Regions from separate parts of the Paenibacillus sp. OAS669 genome, predicted to be linked through region 2. Evidence: a T-box and tRNA genes for the amino acid it is inferred to sense, from the RefSeq annotation. Region 2 holds a T-box; the other holds one or more tRNA genes.

Region 1 (10,372 bases), on a different contig from region 2:
CCTTATGCCTCAAAAAAACAGATATTTCTTACTACTATAAATGAAAATGCTTCTCATCGCTATACATTCCTTCACGGTTACCGTTTAATGCCATTCAGGTAGGGATAAAATAGGTAGAAGAATCTATTTTATGGAGGGGCTTGCAGCATGATTGAGAAGGGGAGAATCTCCTCATTCCAGATGGCGATCGTCATGTATCCTACCATCATATCCACATCGCTTCTCTCCGTTCCCTCTATTACCGCTAAATACGCAGATAAAGATTTATGGATAGCCCCTATTTGGGCTTCGTTGGTCGGCTTCCTGCTCGTTTATGTCCTGTTTCGGCTTCACAAGCTGTATCCGGGTCAAACCTTCATGGAATACAGCGTCTCCATCCTCGGGATCACCATGGGAAAGCTGCTGGGATTCATCTATATCGTCTTTTACTTCATCAATGTCGGAATCATGATTAGAGAGTACGGCGAATTTATCATGGACGCCTTTTTGCGGCAGACCCCGATCATCGTCGTCATGAGCAGCATGGTCATCGTATGCGCGTTTGCCGTTCGCAGCGGACTGGAAGTGCTGGGCCGGGTGGCTCAATTCTTCGTCCCGATCGTGGTCATTCTGCTATTTCTTATTTTTTCCTTGGCCATGCCGGACCTTAATCCGAAAAATATGCTGCCTATATTTGAAAACGGCATTACACCTTCCCTCAAGGCGGCTGTCCCGACACAAACCTGGTATAGCGAGTTTTTCGATCTTGGTCTGCTGATCCCCTTTTTGTCCGACCGCGAAAAAGGCTTGAAGTGGGGAATGATTTCCGTATTGGCTGTAATGATATCTATGGTGCTTTGCGGCATCATCAGCTTACTGCTGCTTGGAGACATTGTTGGTAGCTTCAGCTATCCCGTTATGCTTGCAGCTCGTTACATCAGCCTGGCTGACTTCCTGGAGCATTTGGAAGCCACGGCTATGGCCGTCTGGGTGCTCGCGATGTTTATCAAAATTTCACTTGTCTATTATGTGCTGGTCTTAATGGTCAGCCAGTGGTTTCAGCTGCCGGGCTACCGTTCGATTGTCTTTACAGTCGGCTATATGCTGGTTGTATACAGCAAGTGGGTCGCTTCCAGCCGGGAAGTGTTGAACCATATGCTGTCAACATCCCTTGTTTTCTTCTATACCACCATTCAGGTGGTCATTCCCGTTCTGCTGCTCATGATTGCCCTTGTCCGTAAGAAATGGGGCAAGCCCAAAGAACCGGTCAACGGGTTGGGGACTACGGCAGCGTCAGAGAAAAGCTAAGCATGCTCAGGATAGTCTATTTTTGCTGACCCAGGCGTCATTGTCATAACCGCGTACCTCCCAATAACCCATATGCTCCTTATCGATCAGTTCGATAGCCTGGAGCCATTTTACCGATTTATAAGCATACATTTGCGGTACAATCAGACGAACCGGGCCTCCCAGCTTTTGTGGAATCGGCTTTCCGTCCATAAGCACGGCTACCATGACATCCTCCATGCGCGCCTGCTCCAATGACAGGCAATCCGTGTATACTTTGTCTCCCGAATACATTTTCACAAAACGCCCCGTGCTCTTGACATTCACCATGTCGAGCAGCTCGGACAGAGGGATGCCTTCCCAGGTAACTTTATAGACGGACCAGCCGGTTACACAGTGAAAATCGCTGACCTGCACTTTCCGCTTAAGCTTCAGAAGCTCTTCCCAGCTCCAGGATTGGGGCTTTTCCACTAATCCCGCTACCGTGAAGCTCCAATGATCGCTAGAGAAGGCGGGGATTTCTGTGACGGTATAGATTCTGAATTGGCCTTGGCCGCCGCCTCCAAGCGGAGGATTCGATTCAGGCAGCGCTTCCGGTACCGGGAGCATCCGATTCGCATCCTCTCCTGCCAGCTTCTCCAGTTCCGTTCCTCCATTATCCGCTGCGGTCTTGATCCAACGGTAAAAGGACGGTCCAACCCCGAATACAACGGCCAAACCGACAAGCCATCGGATAAAAGCGGAGCGTGAAATGGGCGCCTTCTGCCAATATCGGATTCGCTCCTGAGGATCATCCGCCGCGGCTCCAGCTCTCCCCGTTCCCGTGGAAGCTGCTCCGTCTTGTAAGTTCGCGCTGATGGCCTCCCGCTTCTCCTCGCGCTTCATTGCCTTCAACCACCGGCTCCTTGAGATGGAGTGATAGATTGCATAGGGAATGCCTAACCATGTAAACAGGTCATGCAGAACAAGCGCCGTATTGCTCCATACAGGAGAGAGGCTTCGGAACTGCCACAGCAGGATCCCCGTCACACTCCATCCGGCAAGCAAAAGGAGTACGATGAATAAATTCCAGCGCTGATTTATTTTTTGCGAGATTTGCTTCCAATGTTTTGGAATATGGCGCGAATACATCAAAATAATGACGATGGATAGAAGGCCTAACCCAATATGTAACTGCTTAAGAAATACTCGAAAAGCTCCCAAATCTCCCCGGATCGAAGGAATATACAGGATAATCCCCGTTATGGCCAGTAACACGATCAGCCATGCATTCCAGGCATGAAGCCGTTTCAGCTTTTTTCCGAACGGTTCCTTCAACCAGCTTCTCCAAGCATCCATCTTCGCACTCTCCTTATTTAGAGACGCATCCGGCTCCTTTTTTACTTCTATTTTCCTATTGTAGCATATCGCTCTCCGGCATCTAAGAGGTCCGGCAAGTCTCCATGGCAAAATAACGAAAAAAGCATGAACCTGCGCCATCGGCGTATGCTGCATGCTTTCCTTTGGATATTCGAGTTTTTTTATTGTTTATAACTCATAATGATGCCTGCCGTCTCCTCTATCGCCTTATCGGTTACATTGATGATCGGGCACCCTACCTGTTTCATCAGCTTTTGCGCATAATCCAGCTCTTCCATAATACGCTCCATTGCCGCATATTTTGCCCCAAACGGCAGACCGACGGCTCTCAGACGTTCCGTACGGATCTTCAACAGCTTGTCCGCATCCATAATAAGGCCGACAATCCGGTTGCCCGGCAGCAGGAATAGCTCCTTAGGCGGCTTTACTTCAGGCACAAGCGGCAGGTTGGATACTTTGAGTCCCTTATGCGCCAAAAAGATGCTGAGCGGCGTCTTCGACGTGCGTGAAACGCCAATCAGGACGATATCCGCCTTTAACAGGGAGCTCGTGTCTCTGCCGTCATCGCATTTTACGGCAAACTCAATCGCATCCACCCGTTTGAAATAGTCGTCGTCCAGCTCATGCAGCAGTCCCGGCTTACGCTTGGGAGAATCGTTGAACGTATCGATGAACGCCTGCATCATCGGCCCCATAATATCCACGGCACGAACACCCAGGCGGATCGCTTCCTCCCTCATCATTTCGCGAAGCTCCGGCTGAACGAGCGTATAAGCGACAAAGCCGCCGCGTTTGGCAGCCTCCTCCATAATCGCGCGAATTTCATCCTCATGTTTTATGTGACCGATCCGCTTGGTCTTAACCTGCTGGGCATCAAATTGCCGCATGGTCGCCTTGACAACCGCTTCGGCGGTCTCCCCAACCGAGTCGGAGCAAATCGTGATCTCATAATGCTGGTCGTCTTTCATCATCCGGTTCTTCTCCTTTATTATTGTCTCACACGTTTCCATCCATTTTCCGTATCCTCACGGCTCGGTCGCCAGCTCCAGCAGCAGCTGCGTCATGATCGTTTTGGTGACCCGGCCTACTACATCCCATCTGGACCGGCCATGCGTCGTATCCTGCTTGGATTTAACAACCACTGGAAGGCTATCCACCTGATGGAGAATCATTTTACGGGCTGCGTCAATCACCGTATCTTCGGGGCTAACGTGAACCACGTTCGGCTCCCGGGTCATGACCATACTAACCGGCATGGATGCGGCGGCGGTATTGCCAAGTGTAAACTTTAACAAGTCTTTTCGGGAAATGACGCCGGATAAACAGCTCTCCTCGTCGACGACGATCAAGCTCCCCACATTTTCCATAAAAAGCGAGACGACCGCATCATGAACGGACGCATTCTCCCTTACGATGACGGGCATGGACTGTACATCTTTTACTTTAAGTGACTGAAGCCTACGGGAAGCCTGACTTCCCGAGGACATTGCGGAGCCCGGAGAATAACCTACCTTGGGCTTCGCATCGACGTAACCGAGCATAACAAGCAATGCCAAGTCGGAGCGGAGGGTAGGCCGGCTTAGTCCGAGCATTTCCGCTATCTGCTCGCCCGTAATCGGCGCATGCTGTTTAACCAATTCTACGATTTGTAATTGGCGGGCTGTCAGTTCGATGTTCATAACCTCCTGTCTTTATTTCGAGCATGTCATATTACATGCATTGTACCAAATATTGAGCTGAACTTATATATAAATACATTTATATCTCATAATAAGCTCAAAACGACCGAATGGTTAAGCAAAACAGAAAATATATTGCACGTTTTATCACTAATTATTATACTATATTTATCAATCATTGTATCCTATTTAAACTACAGATGATACGCTAGAAAAAAATCGGATTTGGGGGCTATGTACATGGAAAGAGAACTGGCACTGGAAATTGTTCGCGTCACCGAGCTTGCAGCCTTGTCTGCAGCACAATGGATGGGCCGCGGCGACAAAATTCAAGCGGACGGAGCTGCTACCTCCGCCATGCGGACGATGTTCGATTCCGTTTCCGTTCAAGGCACGGTCGTCATTGGGGAAGGCGAGATGGATGAAGCCCCTATGCTGTATATCGGTGAGAAGGTCGGTAACGGTCAGGGCCCGGAGGTCGACGTTGCGGTCGATCCGCTGGAAGGCACGGAGCTTGTGGCCAAAGGGCTGAATAATGCCTTGGCGGTAATTGCTATTGCAAATAAAGGCTGCTTGCTGCATGCCCCCGACATGTATATGGAAAAGCTGGCCGTAGGTCCGGCATTGGCAGGGAAGCTGCATCTCAGCGATCCGCTTGAACTGACGCTTCAAAAAGCGGCCGAGCATCTGGATAAGCCTTTAAGCAACCTGACCGTCATGATTCTCGATCGGGAACGCCATCAAGAAATGATCCAAACCCTTCGCCGCGTCGGAGTACGTATCAAGCTGCTTAGCGATGGCGATGTAGCCGGTGCTATGGCCCCGGCTTTGTCCGAGTCCGGCATTGATCTATATGTAGGCTCCGGAGGCGCTCCGGAAGGCGTTCTGGCTGCTGCTGCCCTTTGCTGCCTCGGTGGAGAGCTTCAGGGAAGACTTATGCCGTCTAACGATGAAGAGTTCAAGCGTTGTCTTGATATGGGAATGGACGATCCTTTAAAGCTGTTGACCATGAAGGATATGGTCGGTACAGAGGATGTTATTTTTGCGGCTACAGGCATTACCCCTGGAGAATTTCTAGGCGGTGTTCAATATTTGGCCAATCAGCGTGCGGAGACTCATTCCATCGTTATGCGTGCCCGAACCAAGACCGTTCGATTTATTCGTTCCATTCATTATTTACCTAATAAACCTCAGATTGTGACTTCATTATAAAGACATATACAGCCCATCTTCTCTTGTATGGTACAATTAAGGACACAAAACATAAATGCGGGAGAAGATTAATGATGGAAATCTTATTTTACACTGCTGTAGGCTTGCTTGCAGCTACATTCGGGAGCCTTGTAGGCTTGGGCGGGGGCGTAATCATCGTCCCGGCTCTGGTGTACCTGGGTCCTGTTTTTGTTGGCCAGCCCATATCGGTCGCAACGGCTGTAGGGACTTCGTTGGCCGTCCTTATCTTCACGGCACTCTCCTCGACCTTGACCTTTTTCAAACAGAAACGGGTGGATTTCAAAAGCGGCTGGTTGTATTTGATTACCTGCGGTCCCGGTGCCATGCTTGGCTCCTATACGACCCAATTCGTTAACGCCAAATCGTTTCAGCTTAGCTTTGGCATCTTCATGCTTTGCATGGCTACTCTCCTTGTCTTGCGAGACTATATGAAGCCATTGAATATCCGCTGGCGCATTCAAAGGTCGTTCACCGACTCTCAGGGCCAGGTCCATGAATATGGCTACGGGTTCGTCCCTGCTCTGATTATCGGATTGGCTGTCGGCTTTATCTCCGGCTTGTTCGGTATTGGAGGGGGCTCCTTGTTCGTACCGGCAATGGTCATTATTTTCCGTTATCCGCCGCATATAGCCACTGCCACTTCCATGTTCGTCATTTTCCTATCCTCTATTATGGGCTCCTTCACTCATCTAAGCTTGGGGGAAATTGACGGCTGGATGGTGCTGGGTCTAGCACCAAGCGCGCTGATTGGCGGTTGGCTCGGGGCCAAGATCGCAAGCAAGCTCAGCAGCAAAAAGCTGCTATGGGTCCTGCGAGTTACTTTCTTTATCGTCGCCATCAAAATGATATGGGAAGGAATATAACGGGAGCATAAACGGAATTTCTTGCTGAGGATAATCTCTCCCCCTTTCGCGAAAACTAACGGCAACTTTGTGCAAGGGGGAGCCTATATGAAACCAGTTTTGTTCAAAACGACCTTATTTGTATCCATAGCTTCTTTGTGTTTATCGGGATGTATGGTTCAGGAGGAGAAATCGGTTCCCAATCCGATCGTACATACTTCCGATCCTCTGCAGAATCAACCGGATTTGATGCATAAACTTTCGGTATCCGCGGCTCCAACGCCTGTGCCGCCAAAAGCAGCCACCGATCCGCAGAAGGCAGTACAGCCGTCACCCTCACCTAAGCCGGAGGCCCAGCCGGTGCCTCAAGCTCAGCAACAGGTCCAACAGCCGTCTCAGCAGTCGACACCGGCACCCCAAAAAACAAATAAAAAAATCCCAAGACAAGCTGAGGGAGCTCCTGCTTCCACCGCGTCCAAAAAATCTGTATCCGCAAATCGTCTTACCTTAAGCCAGCTTGTCAAAAAGTATCCTGACCTTCTGTTATTAAAAGGGTCGCCGAATTCCAAGCAAGTAGCACTTACCTTTGATGACGCGCCTGATACCCGGTATACGATTCAAGTCTTGGATATCTTGAAACAATATAATGTCAAAGCGACATTTTTTGTAGTCGGGCGGCTTGCCGAAAAGCACCCATCCGTTGTTAAGCGAATGCATAGGGAAGGCCATGTTATTGGCAACCATACCTATAATCATGCTTTATTAACCAAGCTAACGGACGAACAATTTCAAAATCAAATAGCCAAAACGCAAAAAGTCGTTAAGAATGCCGTCGGCTACACGCCGAGACTCATCCGCCCTCCTTACGGAGAAATAACCGAAAGCCAATTGCTGTGGGCATCCAATCATCATTATAAAATCGTGAACTGGAATGTCGACTCCCGTGATTGGAAGCAGCTGAGCCAGGCCGAGGTGACAGCCAACGTTTTAAATCATGCCGGGGCCGGATCCATTATTTTGCAGCATTCCGGTGGCGGGCCTAACCAGAATCTCTCTGGTACCGTCGCAGCGCTTCCGACGATCATCGAATCCCTTCAATCCAAGGGGTATCGATTAGTTACACTGCCAGAGCTGCTTAAAGTATCCAAACAGCTGTAATCCATCACTTTGCACATAAAAAACAGCCTTCAGACTCCTATAAGGAAACTGAAGGCTTTTATTATAAGCTTAAGACCAGCGGGAACGGCTACTTACGATCGTCCAGCAGCTTTTGCTGTGCCATACGTATCATCTCTTTCACCATGGAACCTCCTATACGGCCGCCAATCTTGCCCGCCTGCTCCGTCGTTAAACGTCCGTTACCACCATCCGAAAGAGGAATGCCCAATGTTTTGGCCACCTCATATTTAACCTCTTCCGGCTTATTCATATTCACCGGGAAGCCTTCCCTACGCATGACTTCGCCTTTAAATTGCTCCATTCCTTGGGAAGCCTGAGGAACCAATAACCTGTTGTTGCTCCTTCTTCTTGCCATATCGCTTCTCCTTTCTGTTGTTGGTATGTATAGAATAAGCCTAAACAAGCGGTACTATACTTACATAAAATAAAGATCAGCCGCCAACAATAAATAAGCCTGGATTAATGCGTCAAGGAGGAGAAAGCTGACATGAGCCATCTATCAGAAATTATTGATAACCATACGAACCTGGACGGGTTATTCGCTATTATCAAGCATTATGGCGTTAGTGCTGAATTTGTTACGGATGCCCTTGTCCAACGTTTCGAGCAAATTCAAAAGGAAGATAGTAGCGCGGCGAATACGGAAGAGGAGAAAGCATACTGCGAGGAAATTCTAGACTCCTTGAATCAGTACTTTGCACGTCTGTGAAGATGGATGAATTGCATTGAAGCTATCTCGTATTTTAAAAATATAAAAAGACCATCAGATACAATATCTAATGGTCTTTTTATATGCCGGTGAAGGGACTCGAACCCCCACGGTTTCCCTCACGATTTTGAGTCGCGCGCGTCTGCCAATTCCGCCACACCGGCTAGTATGGCGTGCCCTGAGAGATTCGAACTCCCGACCTTTTGATTCGTAGTCAAACGCTCTATCCAGCTGAGCTAAGGGCACATATATGAAATTATAACTGGTGCCGAAGACCAGACTTGAACTGGTACGGTAGTCACCTACCGCAGGATTTTAAGTCCTGTGCGTCTGCCGATTCCGCCACTCCGGCGTAAAAGAATGGAGGCGCCACCCAGACTCGAACTGGGGGTAAAGCTTTTGCAGAGCTCTGCCTTACCACTTGGCTATGGCGCCTCATTATGGAGCGGAAGACGGGAATCGAACCCGCGACCCTCGCCTTGGCAAGGCGATGCTCTACCGCTGAGCCACTTCCGCATATAAGAAACTGGGGATCTAGGATTCGAACCTAGGCATGACGGAGTCAAAGTCCGTTGCCTTACCGCTTGGCTAATCCCCAATACTGTAATAATGGGGCGATCGATGGGACTTGAACCCACGAGTGCTGGAGCCACAATCCAGTGCGTTAACCCCTTCGCCACGACCGCCATGATATGAAATTGGCAGGGGCAGCAGGAATCGAACCCACACCAAAGGTTTTGGAGACCTTTGTTCTACCTTTAAACTATGCCCCTATGAAAATGGTGGAGGCTGATGGATTCGAACCACCGAACTCAATGAGAACAGATTTACAGTCTGCTGCGTTTGGCCACTTCGCTAAGCCTCCATATTCAATTGCTTGCTTCTTGATGAAGCAATGGTGCCGTCGAGAGGACTTGAACCCCCAACCTACTGATTACAAGTCAGTTGCTCTACCAATTGAGCTACAACGGCATATTAATTACTTACATGGTGGCTCGGGACGGAATCGAACCGCCGACACGAGGATTTTCAGTCCTCTGCTCTACCGACTGAGCTACCGAGCCTCGATATTACATTGAATATGAATGGCGGAGCCGACGGGATTCGAACCCGCGGTCTCCTGCGTGACAGGCAGGCATGTTAGGCCTCTACACCACGGCTCCACACTAGGTATTTTTTGGTTGCGGGGGCAGGATTTGAACCTGCGGCCTTCGGGTTATGAGCCCGACGAGCTACCGGGCTGCTCCACCCCGCGTCGTTAGTTACATATGGTGGAGGCTGACGGGATCGAACCGCCGACCCTCTGCTTGTAAGGCAGATGCTCTCCCAGCTGAGCTAAGCCTCCATATGTATGAGTTATATTGGTGACCCGTAGGGGATTCGAACCCCTGTTACCTCCGTGAAAGGGAGGTGTCTTAACCCCTTGACCAACGGGCCTTACTGCTACGGAGAGAGAGGGATTCGAACCCTCGAGACGCTTGTGACGCCTACACGATTTCCAATCGTGCTCCTTCGGCCAACTCGGACACCTCTCCATATGGCTCCCCGAACAGGACTCGAACCTGTGACAACTCGATTAACAGTCGAGTGCTCTACCAACTGAGCTATCAGGGAATAATGTTACTTCAGAGTATCAAATTGCACCCTGAAAACTAGATACGAAATGCATGCGTATTGTTGAGCAATTTGTGTTTCGGGGCTCCCCGCAAAGTAATCGGCATAAGCTACAACGCTTTGCTTCACTTTGTGGGGACTCTAGGTTAAGCCCTCGACCGATTAGTATTCGTCAGCTCCACACGTTGCCGTGCTTCCACCCCGAACCTATCTACCTCGTCGTCTTCAAGGGGTCTTACATACTGGGAAATCTCATCTTGAGGGGGGCTTCACGCTTAGATGCTTTCAGCGCTTATCCCGTCCGTACGTAGCTATCCAGCCGTGCTCCTGGCGGAACAACTGGTACACCAGCGGTACGTCCATCCCGGTCCTCTCGTACTAAGGACAGCTCCTCTCAAATTTCCTACGCCCACGACAGATAGGGACCGAACTGTCTCACGACGTTCTGAACCCAGCTCGCGTACCGCTTTAATGGGCGAACAGCCCAACCC
Region 2 (10,372 bases):
TTTGCTTCCCATCATGTTCCAAATTCAAAATTCGGATAAACATACTGCGATTTGGACGGCTCGGCTTTGGCGATTTTTTCAACCTTGAGCAGCATAATGTCCATATCGTTATATTTTGTTTTTTGAATGGTCCCAGTGACCGTAACCCAGGAATCATCGGCGAACGAGGCCGCCCGATCGTATTCGACGAGGACGCCGAACGGAGCAGCGTCGGCCGAGCAGCAGGAAACGGAGAAGCGGCCGACGACGAACTGGTTCGATTTCATTTCCTCCTGCCGGTAGACAAAGCCGGTGAGCTCCATCTTTTTGCCGATAAAACGATCCATATACAAATCGACCGTAGTCAATGTCTCCAGGTACAGATCTTCCTTAACACGAATGAGATCGGATTTGTAGATTTGCTTGGCGAATTTGGCATACTGTGCCGTAAATTTATCCGATGGGAACAGATCGTCCGAATTCGCAGGCTCCGCGGCTTCCGATTTGGGGCTTGCCGGCGCTGCGGGAGATGCCGCTTCGGATGAGCCCGAACCCGATGGGGAAGCCGAAGGAACAGGAGCCGAGCTGACGGCGTCCTTCTTGACGCTGCTGGAGCTGCTGAGGTTCATCCCTTTTTTGGCGGCAAGACTGCTTCCCATTGACGTATCCGGCAGCAGGAAGCCGAACAACAACGGGACGGCGAACAGGCCGTAAATGGCCGTGTTTTTGAGAAAGGACGAAGAGGGAGTATGGTCATGGCCGCAGTCGCACTCGGCGGCATTCCTTCTCCATAAGGAGCTGATGCCGAGGTACACTTGATAAATGGCAATGGCATATAAGCCTAAGGCAGACCATTTGACATAATCAATCATCCGGGGGGCTATGTAGTACAGAATGTTATCCGTTTTGACCAGATAGACGATGTACATGGCGAACCCGAACAGGATCGCGGATTTAATAAGGTGATGCAGACTTAACAATCGCGGACTCACAGGGTCACGCTCCTTTTAGGTCAAAAATATTCGTTCGAATACCAAAGAGCATACAAGCACAACAACAATGATAAGGGCGGATAGCTTCAGCACGAATTTTGTTTTAAAAGCGGACAGCAGCATCAGCATGCTCTTAATGTCCAGCATAGGACCAAACACAAGGAAGGTCAGCAGCGAGCCCGCAGAGAAGGTCGTCGCAAAGGAGGAAGCTACAAAAGCGTCCGAGGTCGAGCACAAGGACAGGACAAAGGCCAGACCCATCATAAACAAATGGGATTGGAAGTCTCCCTGGCCTATGGACATGAGACTTTCGCGCGAAACGACCGTCTGTATCGCGGCTGTGATCATGGCGCCGAGGATCAAATATTTGCCCATATCGAAAAATTCATCCGACGCGTGGCCGAGCACGCCGAACAATCGGCCCGTGATACCGGTATGGGAATGGGAATGGGAGTGCGAGTGAGTATGACGATGTCCGTTAGGTTCATGATCGTGCTGGTGATCGTGGTTATGGGCAGCATGATCATGGTTATGTACGTTATGCTCGTGATGATGGTGGACGTCATGCCCGTGCGTATGCGGCTCATGATGATGTCCTCCCGCGGCTGCGGACAGACTGCCGCGAAGCGGATCGCTTTTAATAAACCTGTTCACGATCAGCCCGAGTGCGAGAGCGACGATAAAGGCAAGCCCCATGCGGGAATACGCGATTTCCGGACGGCTGCGGAACGCCATGTAGGTGGAGGCGTAGACGACGGGATTAATGATTGGCCCCACCAGAATAAAGACAACAGCTACATAGACGGGCATTCCTTTTTTCATCAGACGCCGGATCACGGGGATCATTCCGCATTCGCATAAGGGAAAAATGATGCCGACCACGCACGCAAACAGGATGCCGAGGACCGGGTTTTTGGGCACCAGGCGCCGTATGGTCTGCTCGGAGACGAACATTTGCAGGAGGGCTGAGACCAGCACGCCAAGCAGAACGAAAGGGAACGCCTCCAGGATGATGCTCAAGAACAGCGTTTTGAAGCTTTGCATTTCGGCGCTGTGAAAAAAGCTGAGATCCGGCGGCTGCTTCTGAGTATAAATTAGCAGAAGCATGATAATGCATAGCAGGGCAAGGATATTGGTGCCCCAGCGCATGAGCGTCGTTTGCAATGGACATTTCTCCCTTTCTAATTCGTAATAATTATTATTATATAATATGCGGGACGAGTGGTATATAGGACAGGCGAAACGGAAAAATTGTCATGAAAATAACGTGCAGACGCCGGAGGATTGACACGGAAGGAACGTTTGTTTATGATAACAAGAAGCAAACTGTTCAACATAACAGGTACAAGCAATGACAGGAGCAAGTAGACGACAACGAGTCTTTCAGAGAGCCGGTGGCTGCTGTGAACCGGTAGATAGCTGGCGTTGAATGGGTCCTTGAGCTGACGGTTGAACGACTCGGAAGTAGAGAACAAGCGTAGGATAGCTTGGCGCTCCGGGTCCTAGGCTGGTCCGGGTACTCTCCGTTACAAGAGATTAAGGCTTGATGAAATAGAAGCATAACATGTCTATCATCAGGCAAATTAGGGTGGCACCACGGTCCTTCGTCCCTTGCGGCGGAAGGGCCTTTTTTGCGTGGCAAACATGGGTAACCAAGAATCACAAGGAGGAAATGAAGATGAAAAGAGTATTATCCGGCATGCAGCCGAGCGGTTTGCCCACCTTGGGCAACTATATCGGAGCGATGAAAAATTACGTGGAGCTTCAGCATACACACGACTGTTACTTTATGGTTGTGGATTTGCATGCGATAACGGTTCCGCAGGATCCCGCGGCGCTTCGCGAGCAATCGGAAGCCGTTGCCGCCCTGTACATCGCGGCGGGCATAGATCCGGCCAAAGCAACTGTATTCTTGCAATCGCAGGTGCATCAGCACGCGGAGCTCGGATGGTTGATGACGACGCTCACGTATATAGGCGAGCTGGAGAGAATGACGCAGTTTAAGGATAAAGCGGCCGGCAAAGATTCCGTAGGAGCGGGCTTGTTCACTTATCCTTCCCTGATGGCAGCAGACATTTTGCTGTACAACGCCGACCTGGTGCCTGTAGGCGATGACCAGAAGCAGCATCTGGAGCTGACCCGTGACCTGGCTCACCGCTTCAATCAACGCTACGGAGATACGTTCACCATTCCGGAGCCTTACATTCCGAAGGTTGGAGCACGGATCATGTCCCTGGACGATGCATCGAAGAAAATGAGCAAGAGCAGCGCGAACCAAGGCAGCTTTATCGCTATGCTCGATGCGCCGGATGTCATCCGCAAAAAAATAAGCCGAGCCGTAACCGACTCGGGCCGAGAAGTGAAATTTGATCCTCAGAACAAGCCTGAGGTTAGTAACTTGATGAGTATCTATGCTCAATGCTCCAACAAGTCTATTGCCGAGATCGAAGCCCAGTACGAAGGACAAGGCTACGGACCGTTCAAAAAAGAACTGGCCGAGCAGGTTGTCGCCCATCTGGAGCCGATTCAGCAAAAATATTACGATATCCGCAAATCCGGCGAGATTCGTCAAATTTTACGCCAAGGGGCAGAACGCGCCTCGGTGGAAGCGGAGAAAATCTTGAATACCGTAAAAGAAAAAATGGGCTTCATCCTCTAGCCTTCGTTGCCGTTGCGTCTTCTCATTCTCGCTTTGACGACAAAGCCGAAGCCGATAAAGCCTACGGACAGGACCGTGAAGAGGATAACGAGCCATATGTTCCCGAGACTCAGTCCAAGACTGATGCAGGCCAGAAGCAAGGCTCCTACGATGGCGAAGAAGAGAGCTAGTCCTTTGTTCATGCGGAAAGCACCGCCTTTCTCAAGAGTATTTGAAAATCAAAAACATTTTTCAAAATGAGTGAATAGTTTTTGGTGTACGTCACATAATAACTTTGCAAGCTTGCAAATACATCAAAGATATCATTCAGATTGAAAGGAGTGCTGATCATCATGGCACAAGGACAATCCCGCAGCAGCAACCAACTAGTCGTACCTCAAGCGAACCAAGCTTTAGACCAACTGAAGTTCGAAGTAGCGCAAGAGTTGGGTATTCAAATCCCACAAGACGGGTACTATGGTTACATGGCAACTCGTGACACAGGCGCGATCGGTGGTCACATCACTCGTCGTCTGGTACAAATCGCCGAGCAATCGCTGGCAGGTCAATTCCGTTAATCGAGAATGGTTTGCTTCGAAACAACGTATCATCATAGAAGCTCAAGGAGAAATCCTTGGGCTTTTTTGTCGATGAATTTTGTTGCTTGTGGAACAATTGCCGAATGCAGCCTGACTAAGCTCAGTGGGAGAAAAGAAAAAGGGCTGTCGCAGCAGCCCTGTCGAACGTTAACGAATCTGGCAGGTCGAGAGAAGCAAGTACGCCCCAGCTTCTTTCTTGTGCCGCTTACGTATTGACCCGCAATTTTTTCTCCAGTCTGGAATCACTCAGCCAGCCCACATAGGAATCGAGAAATTGAAATTCCTTGTCCATGGTAACTACGGCAACGAAAGGATATTGTCTCCGGTGCCGGTACCGCACGTCGATCCATCTCACTTCATATCCCCAGTCATGATGCCTTAATTCTGCGCAAGCGAAGGAGGAAAAGTACAGGAAGGATGCGATGTCCTTATGCTGTTTGGAAGCTTCGACGGCGGGATGCGACGCGCATGATGTCGTGTCTATCCATTTAATCTGATTATGCTTGTATTCTCCCAGAACGAAGTGACCGTTAACTTTTTTCTTGACGATTTGCCATACGTACAAATGAAAGGTCGGGATCAGGTAATAGCGGTCCCCTTTCTCGTAACGGGAATCCTTCTCGTACAAATGAGACTCCAAGTAATGATGATACCACGATCGCCAAATATAATACACAGCCAAAGCAGCGTATAAAATTGGAAAAATCACTTCCGGACGGGCCAAATGGACCGACCACATGAAGATGGCGATAAGGTGGGAAATGAAAATAACCGGATCAAAAATATGAATGATGTTCCATGAAATCCATTTTTCCGAGAAGGGCCTTATGGCCTGGGTACCGTACGTATTGAACAAGTCGGTGAATACGTGGAAAGCTACGGCGATGAATACCCACATAGCGACGTGCCATACAGGCAGATCCCTGAATCCGAGCATAAGCCCCAAGGTTATGAGCGCCGTCCAAATCAGCAGCGCGGGGAGCGAGTGAGAACGCCCGCGGTGATTTTTGATATAAACGGCATTGCCTTTGAGACGAAGCAGCGTATCTGCATCCGGCGCTTGGGATCCAAGTACGGTTCCAATTAGTACGGCAGTGGAAACGGTAGGGTCCGCTGCAACGATAGGGTCGACGTAAGCCAATCCGGCTAGTCCGAATCCTATCACTAGGTGTGTTCCGCTGTCCATGATGTTTGTCTCCTCCTAAGAGCTTTCCGAAGGAAAGCTTGCATCGTAAGCATACACTGAGCTTTCCGAAGGAAAGCCTGCATCGTAAGCATACACTGAGTTTTCCGAAGAAATCCTGATTCTTATAGGCTTGGGCTTCTTGTTGGATGCCCGTTACTATTAGGGCAGCTTCACCCGTTTTGTTATTAAACTTGAGCTGCACGGGCGCGCAGGCATATTATTAGTGTATCATTTTATTGATCAAAATAAAGCAACGAGGTGAAAAAATGTCTAAAGTATTTGTGGAATATCAAATCTTACCCGCTTACAGGTCAAATTATTCAGAGTGGGTGACGGAAGTTCGGGCACTTTACGAAAATGTGGAGTTCTTTGAAGGAAGCGATCAACCGGGCTTGTTCGTCGAATTATGGAACGACATGTCGAAGGAGCAATACCAGCTGCTGAAGCAGGTCAGACAAGGGCAGGCAGAAGAGCGGGAAGCGACAGCCTACGATCGCAATCCTTTTGACAGTACCAACTGGTCCCGGCTCGGGGAGTGGGTTAAGGGAGGTATTGAGAAGGTCCATATTTGGCATTTTGAAAAAGTAAAATAGTCCATACTTTGAAGCAAGTAAATCCATGGTAACTTGTGAACAATCGCGGTAATCTTAACATTAGCTTAGCAATAAGACTCGATTTTGACTACAAGAGATAGGCATAATGGGGGATACCGCGGGGGGAAAACGGATGGAGAGGCGTAATATTTTTTGGGATCATGTGAAGAGGAACCGATGGCCTTACCTAATGGGGTTTGCATTATTGTCCATATCGAGCTTGCTGCAGCTGCTGATACCTCAACTGCTGGGGCAATTTACCGACAAGCTGCAAAGTTCGACATTAAGCTACAGTGAGGCGATCAAGTTCGCTTTGTGGATGATTGCCGTCGGTCTGGGAATCGCTTTCTTTCGTTCGACAAGCCGGATTTACTTGTTTCGTTTGTCCCGTATGCTGGAAATGCGGGTGAGAGGGGAGCTATTCAAGCATTGGGAGAAGCTGTCTGCTCAATATTTCAACAACCAGAGAATCGGAGACCTAATGTCGCATGCGATCAGCGACGTGGGGGTGGTCCGCGAGGTTACGATGCAGGGCTACTTTAACATTATGGAATCCATGATGCTGATTCTTATCTCGATCATTGCCATGGTCACGTCCGTTAATCCGCTGCTGACACTGCTTACCATGCTGCCGCTTCCGTTGTTAAGTCTGCTGGCTTATAAGTTTAACAAGCGGATCCAGCAGCAATCGGTGGACATGCAGAGAGCCATATCGGATTTAACGAGCCGGGTGCAGGAATTCACAGCGGGTATTCGAGTTGTGAAAGCGTTTATACAGGAGCGGGAAGAAAGCAAGCTGTTCACGCAGGATAACCAGCATGCGGTAGATATGAACCGCCGGTTTGTCAAATCCAACTCGCTGTTCGGGGCGCTAAGCTCGGGCATTGTTGGCTTCAGCTTTCTTGTATCGGTCGTGCTGGGCGGTGTTATGGTGCTTAAAAACATCATTACGCTAGGGGAATTCGTCGCTTTCAATACGTACTTATCGCTTTTGATGGGGCCGATTGAAAATCTGGGCAAGGTCGTCAACTTGATGCAGCGCGGAAAAGCATCAGAGCTGCGTCTGCTTGAAATATTTAATACGCAGCCGGAAGTCGTCGACGATATGTCGGCTAATCAGGGAATTAAGGACATCGACGGAGACATCGAGATCCGTAACCTCACGTTTTCATACCCGGAGGCGGGGCAGCCTACGCTCAAGAATATATCCTTGAAGGTGAAGAAGGGAAGCAGCCTTGCGATCGTCGGACGAGTCGGCAGCGGTAAAAGCACGCTCGTCCATCTATTGGTCCGGCTGTACAACCCGCCCAAAGGAACGGTGTTTATTGACGGGAATGATATTCATGAAATTCCGCTGCAAACGCTCCGCAGCCAAATCGGCATCGTTCCGCAGGATCAATTCTTGTTCTCATCCACGATTCGCGACAATATCGGGTTCGATCCGAAGCCGTATACGGATGAGCAGGTCATCGAAGCGTCCAAGGTGGCGCAGGTATACGATAATATCGTGGAATTTCCGGAGCAGTTCGATACAGCTCTTGGCGAACGCGGGATCTCCCTGTCAGGGGGCCAGCGGCAGCGTGTGAGCATTGCCCGGGCAATTATCAAAAAGCCTTCTATCCTTATATTCGATGATAGCTTGTCCGCGGTGGACACGATCACGGAGGATCTCATTCTTGAGGGGCTGAAGTCCGTGATGAACAAGCGGACGACGATCATTATCGGCCACCGGATTTCTTCCGTACAGGCAGCGGATCAGATCGTGGTGATGGACGAAGGTGAAATCGTAGAGTCCGGAACCCATGAGAAGCTGCTTCGCATTAACGGCATTTATGCGGATATGTATCATAAACAGCTTCTGGATCAAGAAGCCGAACGGCAAGAGGGACAGGAGAATGAAGGGATTCATGGCAGCGGGCTTTACCAGAGGGGGGCAGGGGCATGAATATTCATAAGGAGAAAGACGTTAAGAACTTCAAAGACAGCCAGCTGCTGACCCGGCTGATGTCCTATGCTCTGCCATATTGGAAAATGATTCTGCTGTGCATTGCGCTCTCGTTTCTGATAGTGGTTGCTGATTTGGCCAGACCTTATTTAATGAAGATAGCCATCGACGGTCATATTAACGGCTTGCACAAGCCGATGCTTGCGGTGGAGAAGAGCCAGGCCGAGAAGCTTGAACCGCTGGGCGGCGCTCAGGCAGCTTGGGATAACCGGGTGTATGTCCGGCTGGACCCTGATGCGGCTTCCAAGGCCGTTATCCCGGATGGAGCGGAGAAGAAGCAGATCGTAAGCTTGGAAGACCGTGAGTATATGATCTCCGGATGGCTGCCGGCCCAGCAGACGGAAGTGAAGCTGGAGCGGGATGGCAGCCCGGCGCGGCTTACTGCGGGCGGTCAGGTTTATGAAGCGGTCCCGCTTGAAGATAAGGTTCTGGATCTATTTAAAAAGCAGGACTACAGCGGCTTTACAACCCTGGGGATATTATTTCTTCTTACGGTGGTTACCGGCTCCATCCTGAATTACCTGCAGAGCAATCTGCTTCAGTACACAGGGCAGACGATTATTTTTAATATCCGGCAGCAGTTGTTCAATCATTTGAGCCGGATGTCGATGTCCTATTTTGACCGGAATCCGGTAGGACGGCTTGTCGTCAGGGTCACTCAGGATACGGAATCCTTGAATCAGCTGTACTCTCAGGTCGTCGTCAACCTGGTGAAGGATGTCATCTTTTTGCTCGGAACGATCGTCATTATGATGCAGATGAGCATGAAGCTCGCTCTGCTGTCGTTTGCCGTCATTCCTTTCCTGGCGGTGCTGACGTTCTGGTACCGTTCCGTCATTCGGGAAGCGCAGCGAACCGCTAGAGTCATCTTGTCGCGCCTGAACTCGTTCCTGGCCGAAAATTTATCCGGAATTCGCATCACACAGTTATTTACCCGCGAGGAGCGGCAATGGGAGCAGTTCGATCATCATAATACAGGGTATTACCGCGCCGGGATGCGGGGGACGATCATCAACTCGATTTTCCAGCCGGCTATCGGATTTCTGGGGAATGTGGCGATTGCCCTTCTGCTATGGTACGGTGGCGCAAGTGTTATTGAAGGCGGAATTACCTTCGGTATCGTCTATGCCTTCACGCATTATGTACGGCAGTTTTTCCAGCCGCTCATGAGCCTTGCGGAGAAATATAATCAGATCCAGACGGCGATGGTAGGGGCGGAGAGAATCTTCGATATGCTGGACGAGAAGCCTTCTATCGTGGATGCGCCAGTTACCCAAAGCTTGCCGAAGCCAATCCGCGGCGAAATTACGTTCGATCACGTATGGTTTGCCTATAATGGAGAGGATTGGGTTCTCAAGGACGTAAGCTTTACCATTCAGCCCGGTCAGACGATCGCCTTCGTCGGTGCCACAGGTGCCGGCAAAAGCTCGATTATTCAGCTGATTAACCGTTTCTATGACATTCAAAAAGGAAGCATCCGTTTGGATGGGATCGATATTCGAGATATACCGCTCGATGAGCTGCGCCGCAGCATCAGTATCGTGCAGCAGGATGTCTTCCTGTTCACCGGTGACATCGCTTCGAATATCCGATTGAACAACAAGGACATTACCGACGAGCAGATCAGGGAGGCTGCCCAAATGGTACACATGGATGAATATATCCGTGAGCTGCCGCAAGGCTACAAGACTCCCCTCGGAGAGCGCGGAGTCAATCTCTCGCTGGGTCAGAGGCAGCTGCTCTCCTTCGCCCGTGCCATTGCTTTCCGCCCGGAAATTCTTATACTTGATGAAGCGACATCCAACATCGATACGGAGACGGAAATCGTCGTGCAGGACGCGCTGCATAACATTTCTGCCGGCAGAACTACGTTGATCGTCGCCCATCGTTTGTCCACCATCCAGCATGCCGACCAAATCGTCGTCATGCACAAAGGCAAAGTGCGCGAGATCGGCAACCATTATCAGCTGCTGGCGCAGCGCGGTTATTATTACCGCTTGTATGAGCTGCAGTATAAGGATCAGAAGCCGATGCCTGCCGCGAAATAATGGATGGAGCTGCTCCTTACGGTTGCTGTTTTTCTAATCAAAAAAGAACGCCGCTGATACAGTTGCGTTCTTTTTTTAATCCTGTTGATAGTTCTCTTCGCAAAGCACTTGAATAGTTTTTTATATGCCTGGGTATTCCAAGAAACGAGAATAAAATATTGTATCCGTTGCAAACTTAAACTGACAAAATGAAAATGGGACAAGTGGTGACAACGGAGATATGAAGAGCTGCCTACCTGCTATTTCGGCTAAGACCATTGTACTTGCAATATTTATTTTGATCTTTAGCAATGGAGCCTGTTTCCGGTCCGTTCATGCCGATCCGTCGCTGC

The links. A T-box is a leader RNA that pairs with one kind of tRNA and senses whether it is charged. The one in region 2 lies ahead of trpS (tryptophan--tRNA ligase), so its partner is inferred to be a tRNA-Trp.
Region 1: it encodes a tRNA-Trp, which carries the amino acid that the T-box ahead of trpS (tryptophan--tRNA ligase) is inferred to sense. The anticodon was not compared.

Annotation. Positions count from the first base shown of each region.
Region 1 is NZ_JADBDR010000003.1:330-10,701, reverse strand. It holds gene GGC63_RS08045 (GerAB/ArcD/ProY family transporter) at 148-1,287, shown strand; gene GGC63_RS08040 (molybdopterin-dependent oxidoreductase) at 1,294-2,604, opposite strand; gene GGC63_RS08035 (pyruvate, water dikinase regulatory protein) at 2,787-3,593, opposite strand; gene GGC63_RS08030 (helix-turn-helix transcriptional regulator) at 3,651-4,304, opposite strand; gene glpX (class II fructose-bisphosphatase) at 4,545-5,516, shown strand; gene GGC63_RS08020 (sulfite exporter TauE/SafE family protein) at 5,591-6,400, shown strand; gene GGC63_RS08015 (polysaccharide deacetylase family protein) at 6,488-7,537, shown strand; gene GGC63_RS08010 (alpha/beta-type small acid-soluble spore protein) at 7,626-7,913, opposite strand; gene GGC63_RS08005 (hypothetical protein) at 8,046-8,267, shown strand; tRNA gene GGC63_RS08000 (tRNA-Leu) at 8,352-8,431, opposite strand; tRNA gene GGC63_RS07995 (tRNA-Arg) at 8,437-8,513, opposite strand; tRNA gene GGC63_RS07990 (tRNA-Leu) at 8,531-8,619, opposite strand; tRNA gene GGC63_RS07985 (tRNA-Cys) at 8,629-8,702, opposite strand; tRNA gene GGC63_RS07980 (tRNA-Gly) at 8,709-8,783, opposite strand; tRNA gene GGC63_RS07975 (tRNA-Gln) at 8,794-8,865, opposite strand; tRNA gene GGC63_RS07970 (tRNA-His) at 8,878-8,953, opposite strand; tRNA gene GGC63_RS07965 (tRNA-Trp) at 8,967-9,040, opposite strand; tRNA gene GGC63_RS07960 (tRNA-Tyr) at 9,048-9,132, opposite strand; tRNA gene GGC63_RS07955 (tRNA-Thr) at 9,164-9,239, opposite strand; tRNA gene GGC63_RS07950 (tRNA-Phe) at 9,256-9,331, opposite strand; tRNA gene GGC63_RS07945 (tRNA-Asp) at 9,354-9,430, opposite strand; tRNA gene GGC63_RS07940 (tRNA-Met) at 9,446-9,522, opposite strand; tRNA gene GGC63_RS07935 (tRNA-Val) at 9,537-9,612, opposite strand; tRNA gene GGC63_RS07930 (tRNA-Glu) at 9,630-9,704, opposite strand; tRNA gene GGC63_RS07925 (tRNA-Ser) at 9,714-9,802, opposite strand; tRNA gene GGC63_RS07920 (tRNA-Asn) at 9,806-9,881, opposite strand; partial or broken rRNA gene GGC63_RS07915 (23S ribosomal RNA) at 10,024-10,372, opposite strand, start outside.
Region 2 is NZ_JADBDR010000008.1:112,724-123,095, forward strand. It holds gene GGC63_RS18725 (TIGR03943 family putative permease subunit) at 12-971, opposite strand; gene GGC63_RS18730 (permease) at 987-2,135, opposite strand; T-box leader at 2,314-2,586, shown strand; gene trpS (tryptophan--tRNA ligase) at 2,650-3,630, shown strand; gene GGC63_RS18740 (DUF5325 family protein) at 3,627-3,812, opposite strand; gene GGC63_RS18745 (alpha/beta-type small acid-soluble spore protein) at 3,963-4,187, shown strand; gene GGC63_RS18750 (metal-dependent hydrolase) at 4,414-5,394, opposite strand; gene GGC63_RS18755 (hypothetical protein) at 5,661-5,987, shown strand; gene GGC63_RS18760 (ABC transporter ATP-binding protein) at 6,121-7,932, shown strand; gene GGC63_RS18765 (ABC transporter ATP-binding protein) at 7,929-10,040, shown strand; gene GGC63_RS18770 (L,D-transpeptidase family protein) at 10,261-10,372, shown strand, end outside.